Regions from separate parts of the Streptomyces sp. NPDC051913 genome, predicted to be linked through region 1. Evidence: riboswitches for the same ligand, from Rfam matches in the RefSeq annotation. Region 1 holds a riboswitch; the other holds the start of a gene.
The links. A riboswitch is a leader RNA that binds a small molecule or an ion and turns the genes downstream of it on or off. The one in region 1 is predicted to bind thiamine pyrophosphate.

Region 1 (3,936 bases):
TGCCGACCGCGCCGGTGGTGTGGCTGCTGCTGGTGCTGTTCGTCGGCTCCGGCTGAGCGACGTACGTACGGACATACATGAGGAGCCCCCGCTTCGGCGGGGGCTCCTCATGTTCCGGCGCCTGTTTCCGATCTAGGGAGTGCAGACGTCCCTCAGCTCCTTCGCAGCGGCGTCGATCCGGCTGCTGTCCGGATCGGTGTCGCCGTTCAGGACGGCCTCGTTGTAGTCCTCCAGCGCCCTTCTTCAGGTCCTTGACGGCCGTGTCGACCTTGCCGTCGTCCGTCGCGTCGTCGAGGGTGGCGAGGTTCTTCTCGACGGTGTCGATGGAGTCGCCGTCGTGGATCGCCTTGAGGCTGTCGGAGATCGTGTCGGCGTTGCCGAGACAGTCCAGCGCGTCGTCGCCGCCCTCGCACCCCGTCACCAGCCCGGCGGTCAGGGCGACGGCGGCCGCGGTGGTGGCGATGACGGTGATACGGCGGCGGCGGTTGGCTGCCCGGTTGGCTGTTGCCATGGAAACGGTCCCCTCCTGGAAGGCACGTGCGCTGGATCGGTGCCGACCACGATTCCGTCGCACGGGCGTCGTCACGAGGGAGCGGTCACCCGTACCGCGGGTGGAGCGGGCTACACCGTCGCCTGGTGGCCGAGGAACTCCGTCAGCAGCGGCAGCACCACGGACGTCCGCCGCAGGACCGTCATGTGTGTGGTGCCGGGCAGGACGGCCAGCCGGGCGTCGGGGATCAGCGACTGCATCTCCGCCGCGTGTTCGACGCGTACGAAGTCGGAGTCGCCGATGAGCACAAGCACCGGTGAGGTCAGGCCGCGCAGGTCGTCCGCGGTCCAGGGCAGCGGGGCGTGGGCCGCCGCCGAGACCTTGCCGAGGAAGGCCTCGAAGTGCTCGGGGTGCGGGGCGACGGCGGCGTACCCGGCGGCCATGTCCTCGAAGTCGGCCCGCGTGGGCAGCAGCGGCGAGGTGTAGTCGGGGGTGCGGATCTCGTCCCGCATGCCGTCCTGGGTGTACGGGGCGGAGACCGGCACCAGACGGCCGACCCGGTCCGGATGCCGTACCGCGATCTCCAGCGCGGTCAGCCCGCCGAGGCTGTAGCCGAGGAAGTCGGCCTGGGGGACGCCGAGCTCGTCCAACAGGGCGACGACGTCGGAGGCGAGGTGCGGGACGGTGAGGTCGCGATCCGTGTCGGCGGTGTGGCCGTGCCCCTGGAACTCGGGGGCGATGACCTGACGGTCGGCGGCCAGTGCGGGCAGCACGGCGTCGAAGGACAGCCCGATGGTGGTGGCACCGCCGTGCAGCAGCACCAGCGGGCGGTCGTCGCCGTGGGCCGCGCCACGGATCTCGTAGTACATCTCCAGGCCGTTGACCTTGGCGTAGGGCATCGTCATCACTTCCGGAATCCGGGACGCGGGCGTATGGCAGGAAGACCCTTCCCGCGCCGTGAAGTCATCGGTCACCCTCGGTGACGGGCGGGGGCCCGGGTCACTCCCGTCGATCTGCGACACTGGTACAGCCATGCCTAAGCCCGGAGAACTTACTTTCGTCGCCCCCCGCGGAGCCAAGAAGCCGCCGCGGCACCTTGCCGATCTCACGCCCGCCGAGCGCAAGGACGTCGTGGCCGAGATCGGTGAGAAGCCGTTTCGTGCCAAGCAGCTCTCGCAGCACTACTTCGCGCGGTACGCACACGATCCGGAGCAGTGGACGGATATTCCGGCCGGTGCTCGCGGCAAGTTGCAGGAGGCGTTGCTTCCTGAGCTGATGACCGTCGTACGGCATCTGTCGACCGACCAGGGGACCACGCGCAAGACGCTGTGGCGGCTGTTCGACGGGACGCTCGTCGAGTCGGTGCTGATGCGGTACCCGGACCGGGTGACCATGTGCATCAGCTCGCAGGCCGGATGCGGGATGAACTGTCCCTTCTGCGCCACCGGACAGGCGGGGCTGGACCGGAATCTGTCCACCGCCGAGATCGTCCATCAGATCGTCGACGGGATGCGGGCGCTCAGGGACGGGGAGGTGCCGGGCGGGCCCGCGCGGCTCTCGAACATCGTCTTCATGGGCATGGGCGAGCCGCTCGCCAACTACAAGCGGGTCGTGCAGTCGATCCGCGCGCTCACCGACCCCGCCCCGGACGGGCTCGGGCTGTCACAGCGAGGCATCACCGTCTCGACGGTCGGGCTGGTGCCCGCCATCCACCGGTTCGCCGACGAAGGCTTCAAGTGCCGGCTCGCCATCTCGCTGCACGCGCCCGACGACGAGCTGCGCGACACCCTCGTCCCCGTGAACACGCGGTGGAAGGTGCGCGAGGTCCTCGACGCCGGGTTCGAGTACGTCGAGAAGAGCGGGCGGCGGCTCTCGATCGAGTACGCGCTCATCCGTGACATCAACGACCAGGCCTGGCGTGGGGACCGGCTCGGGCGGCTGCTGCGCGGCAAGCCCGTGCATGTGAACCTGATTCCGCTGAACCCGACCCCGGGCTCCAAGTGGACCGCCTCGCGGCCCGAGGACGAGAAGGCCTTCGTGGAGGCCATCGCCGCGCACGGTGTGGCGGTGACCGTCCGGGACACCCGGGGGCAGGAGATCGACGGGGCCTGCGGTCAGCTGGCGGCAGGCGAACGGTAGTCTGACCGTCGCAAGAACAGCTTCACAGCTGTCAGAACATCTTCATATTCGTATCCGACAGGGGAGCGCCACAGCGCTGAGAGTGCGGCCATCGGGCCGCAGACCCTCTGAACCTCGCCCAGGTCATTCTGGGTAGGAAGTTCGGTCATCACCGTGAGTAGCAAGAAGTACTGTGCTGTCGTCGTCGGCCTCGGCCTCCTCGCGCTGTCCGCGTGCGGGTCGTCCGACGAGGGCACCAAGAGCGAGTCCAAGACCGTCACCCTCGTCAGCCACAACTCGTGGGCCGTGTCGAAGAGTGTCCTCGCCGCCTTCGAGAAGGAGTCCGGCTACAAGGTCAAGGTCCTGGAGGACGGCGACGCCGGGCAGGCCGTCAACAAGGCGATCCTGACCAAGGACAACCCGCAGGGCGACGTCTTCTTCGGCGTCGACAACACTCTGCTGTCCAGGGCGCTCGACAACGGGCTCTTCCAGTTGTACGAGGCGAAGGGCGCCGGCACCATCAAGGCCGGGTACCGGGTCGACGGGGGCAAGGTCACGCCCATCGACACCGGCGACATCTGCCTCAACTACGACAAGGCCTGGTTCACCGAGCACAAGCTCAAGCCGCCGACGTCGTACGACGATCTGGTCAAGCCCGCCTACAAGAACCTCCTCGTCACCGAGAACGTCTCCACCTCCTCGCCGGGGCTGGGATTCCTGCTCGGTACCGCCGCGAAGTACGGCGACGACGGCTGGCAGGACTACTGGACCAAGCTCAAGGCCAACGGCGTCAAGGTCGTCGACGGCTGGGAGCAGGCTTACAACGAGGAGTTCTCCGGGTCCGCCGGGGGCAAGAAGGCGAAGGCCGACCGGCCGCTCGTCGTCTCGTACGCCTCCTCGCCGCCCGCCGAGGTCATCTACGCCGACCCGAAGCCCTCGACCGCGCCGACCGGCGTCGTCGACGGCACCTGCTTCCGGCAGGTCGAGTACGCGGGACTGCTGAGCAACGCGAAGAACAGCGAGGGCGGCAAGGCGTTCATCGACTTCCTCCTGACCAAGCAGTTCCAGGAGGACATGCCGCTCAACATGTTCGTCTACCCGGTGGTCGAGGGCGCGGCCGTGCCCGCCGAGTTCACGAAGTACGGTCCCGCCGCCAAGAACCCCGAGACCATGGACCCGGCGAAGATCGCCGACAACCGTGACGACTGGGTCAAGTCGTGGACCTCGCTCGTACTGAAGTAAGCGGCCGTCCTTCCCAGAAGGGCGCTGCGGCGCGGCTCGGCCTCATGGTCGTGCCCGTCGCGTTCTTCGCGCTCTTCTTCGCCTGG
Region 2 (3,936 bases), on a different contig from region 1:
GCAGCCTGCGGAACTTGGGTGCCCTGCGGACCGTACGCTCCCGCCTGGACCCTCGCGCCCGCCCCGGCCGGAGTCGGCTCGCCGCCCGTGAGAACCGTCGCGGAGCCCGGCCGGTCGGCCGCGACGACCAGCGCCGCGAGAGCGGTGGTGACCGGTACGGACGCCACCAGACCGATCGAGCCGACCAGCGTGCGCACGATCTCCTCCGCGACCAACTCGCTGTTGGCGACCGTTCCCACGCTGCTCTGCGCGATCGAGAAGAGCAGCAGCAGGGGGAGCGCGGCGCCCGCGTAGGCCAGGACGAGGGTGTTGACGACCGAGGCGATGTGGTCGCGGCCGATGCGGATGCCCGCGCGGTACAGCCCGCGCCAGCCCATCGAGGGGTTGGCCTCGTGCAGCTCCCAGACCGCCGAGGTCTGTGTCACGGTCACGTCGTCGAGGACACCGAGCGAGCCGATGATGACGCCGGCGAGCAGCAGACCGCTCATGTCGATCGACGGAAAAAGCCCGTGAATAAGACCGGTGTTGTCGTCCGTGTTGCCGGTCAGCGCCGCCCAGCCGATGAACAGCGAGCCGAGAACGCCGATCAGCACCAGCGAGATCAGCGTGCCGAGCACCGCCACGGAGGTTCTCGCCGACAGCCCGTGACACAGATACAGCGCGATCAGCATGATGGCACTCGCCCCGACCACGGCCACGACCAGCGGGTTCGAGCCTTGCAGGATCGCGGGCAGGATGAAGAAGTTGAGGATCAGGAAGCTGATGGCCAGCGCGACCAGCGCCATGACGCCCCGCAGCCGTCCGACGACCACGACGGCGAGCGCGAAGATCCCGGCGAGCAGCGCCATGGGGAGCCTGCGGTTGACGTCGGTGACCGAGTACTGAAGATCCTTGGGGGCGGAGGGCTCGTAAGCGACCACGACCTTCTCGCCCTCGTCCAGCTGACGTGACTGGTCCGGTTGCACGATCTCGGTGAACGTACGGCCCTTGTCCTTGCCGGTGTCGACCCGGATCGTGGCCTTCTTGCAGGTGCCGTCGGCCTCCTGCTGGGCGGAGGAGCCCTCGGCGGTGGAGGTGTCGCCGGTCGGGGTCCCGCCCGAGGCGTTCACGGACTTGCAGCTCACCTTGTCGACCTTGGTGACCGTGGCCTGCTGGGTCTGCCGGTCGAATCCGACGCCGGTGCGCTCGTGCGCGGGCGCGCCCCCGGGCCACAGCACGGCGAGACCGACCAGGACGGCGGCGCCGAACGGGATGAGGATCGCCGCGATGACCTTGCGCAGGTGCTGGGAGACGGGGGCAGCCGGGCCGTGGCTGTGACTGTGGCCGTGCGAGTGTCCGTTCCCGCCGTTCCCGGCGTTCCCTCCGGCGCTCCCACCTCCACCCCCACCGTCACCGCCGCCGGGGCCTGGGGCTGGGCCGGTGCCGTGCCGGTGTACGACATCGCCGTCGTGGCCGTGATCGCGGTCGTGAGCGTGCTGCTGGCCGTGCTGGCCGTGCTGGCCGTGCTGGCCGTGAGAGTCGTGAGGGTCGTCGTGGCCGCCGCCAGGCCCAGGTCCGAGGTGACCCGGGCCACCGATGCCGGGACCACGCTGCCCCGGGCCACCGACCCTGGGACCGCGCTGATCCGGGCCACCGACGCCGGGAGCGCCTCCGACCGGGCCGCCCGTGCCGGGACCCTGCCTGCTCCAGTCACCCGGTCCAGGCGTGTTCCAGCTGCCCGTTGCGGGCCCGCTCCAGTCGTCCGGCCCGCGACGGGGGCCGTGCCCGGAACCGTGCCCAGCACCCTGCCCGGAACCGTGCCCAGCACCCTGCCCGGCCCTGGTGCCAGGGGCTTCGCCTCTGCTGCCGGGGCCACGGGGCGGCTCGGGCGGGTACGGGGGCTGAGGTGTCGTGGTCACCGACCGATCATCGCAAGAACGGCAGGGGCCCTCTGTTCACCGCGCCCGAATTGACGCTAGCGTGGAGGCACCTTTGTACACGCGGGAGCTCGGAGCACCGGGCTGAGAGGGCGCTGACCTCCGTCCCAGCGATGTTTCACGTGGAACGTCGTCACCAGAGAGTGACGTTCCCCACGAAACGTCGGCGGACGGAAGCCGCTGCGTCGACCGCCGAACCTGTTACCGGGTAATGCCGGCGTAGGGAGTAGGTCTCATGACCATCAAGGACGCACGCACGCCTGCCTCCAGCCAGGACGAACAGCCCATTCAGGGCGAAGAGTCCACGGAGAGCGGGAAGTCCATCGGCTGGCACAAGGCGTACGTCGAGGGTTCGCGCCCCGACCTGCGGGTGCCGGTCCGACAGGTGCACCTCACCAACGGGCAGTCGGTCACGCTGTACGACACCTCGGGCCCGTACACCGATCCAGCGGCCGAGACCGATGTCCGCCGCGGCCTGGCCCCGCTGCGAGAGAACTGGATCATCGGCCGCGGTGACACCGAGGAGTACGCGGGCCGCCCCGTCCGTCCCGAGGACGACGGCATCAAGCACACCTCGCCGCGCGGCGGCAATCTGCGCAACCTCGACGCCGTCTTCCCGGGGCGCCCCCGACTGCCGCGCCGGAGCCGTGACGGCCAGGCGGTGACGCAGCTGGCGTATGCGCGCCGTGGCGAGATCACGCCCGAGATGGAGTACGTGGCCATCCGGGAGAACGTGGCGCCCGAGATCGTGCGCGAGGAGATCGCTGCGGGGCGCGCGGTGCTCCCGGCCAACGTCAACCACCCGGAGATCGAGCCGATGATCATCGGCAAGCGGTTCCTGGTGAAGGTCAACGCCAACATCGGCAACTCGGCGGTCACCTCCTCCATCGAGGAGGAGGTGGAGAAGATGACCTGGGCGACCCGCTGGGGAGCCGACACGGTCATGGACCTGTCCACCGGCCGCAACATCCACACCACGCGCGAGTGGGTGCTGCGCAACTCCCCCGTCCCCATCGGCACGGTGCCGCTCTATCAGGCGCTGGAGAAGGTCGACGGCCGTGCCGAGGAGCTGACCTGGGAGATCTACAAGGACACGGTCATCGAGCAGGCCGAGCAGGGCGTGGACTACATGACGGTCCACGCGGGTGTGCGGCTGCCCTACGTCCCGCTGACCGCCAACCGCAAGACGGGCATCGTCTCGCGTGGCGGCTCGATCATGGCGGCGTGGTGCCTGGCCCACCACAAGGAGAGCTTCCTCTACGAGAACTTCGAGGAACTGTGCGAGATCCTCGCCGCGTACGACGTGACGTACTCGCTCGGTGACGGCCTGCGGCCCGGTTCGATCGCGGACGCCAACGACGAGGCGCAGTTCGCGGAGTTGAGGACGCTCGGGGAACTCAACACGATCGCCAAGCGTTTCAACGTTCAGACCATGATCGAGGGCCCGGGACATGTCCCGATGCACAAGATCAAGGAGAACATCGACCTTCAGCAGGAGATCTGCGAGGAGGCTCCGTTCTATACGCTCGGCCCGCTGACCACGGACGTCGCCCCGGCGTACGACCACATCACCTCGGGCATAGGCGCCGCGATGATCGCGTGGTGGGGCACTGCGATGCTCTGCTACGTCACGCCCAAGGAGCACTTGGGCCTGCCCAACCGTGATGACGTGAAGACCGGCGTCATCACCTACAAGATCGCGGCCCATGCGGCGGACCTCGCCAAGGGCCACCCTGGCGCACAGGAGTGGGACGACGCGTTGTCGGACGCCCGCTTCGAGTTCCGCTGGGAGGACCAGTTCAACCTGGCCCTCGACCCCGACACGGCCCGGGAGTTCCACGACGAGACCCTCCCGGCGGAGCCGGCCAAGACGGCCCACTTCTGCTCGATGTGCGGCCCGAAGTTCTGCTCGATGAAGATCAGCCAGAGCATCACCGAGCGGTTCGGTGGAGCGGCGGCCGAGGGGGCGTCGCAGGAGGAGATCGCTGAGGGGATGTTGCAGAAGTCGAAGGAGTTCGCG

Region 2: another riboswitch for thiamine pyrophosphate. It lies ahead of thiC (phosphomethylpyrimidine synthase ThiC); the one in region 1 lies ahead of ACIHIX_RS42600 (thiamine ABC transporter substrate binding subunit).

The regions. Positions count from the first base shown of each region.
Region 1 is NZ_JBIUCI010000024.1:17,994-21,929, forward strand. It holds gene ACIHIX_RS42585 (phosphatidate cytidylyltransferase) at 1-56, shown strand, start outside; gene ACIHIX_RS42590 (alpha/beta fold hydrolase) at 622-1,395, opposite strand; gene rlmN (23S rRNA (adenine(2503)-C(2))-methyltransferase RlmN) at 1,523-2,629, shown strand; TPP riboswitch at 2,679-2,786, shown strand; gene ACIHIX_RS42600 (thiamine ABC transporter substrate binding subunit) at 2,783-3,850, shown strand; gene ACIHIX_RS42605 (ABC transporter permease) at 3,895-3,936, shown strand, end outside.
Region 2 is NZ_JBIUCI010000003.1:630,131-634,066, forward strand. It holds gene ACIHIX_RS11940 (YibE/F family protein) at 1-1,577, opposite strand, end outside; TPP riboswitch at 1,970-2,159, shown strand; gene thiC (phosphomethylpyrimidine synthase ThiC) at 2,152-3,936, shown strand, end outside.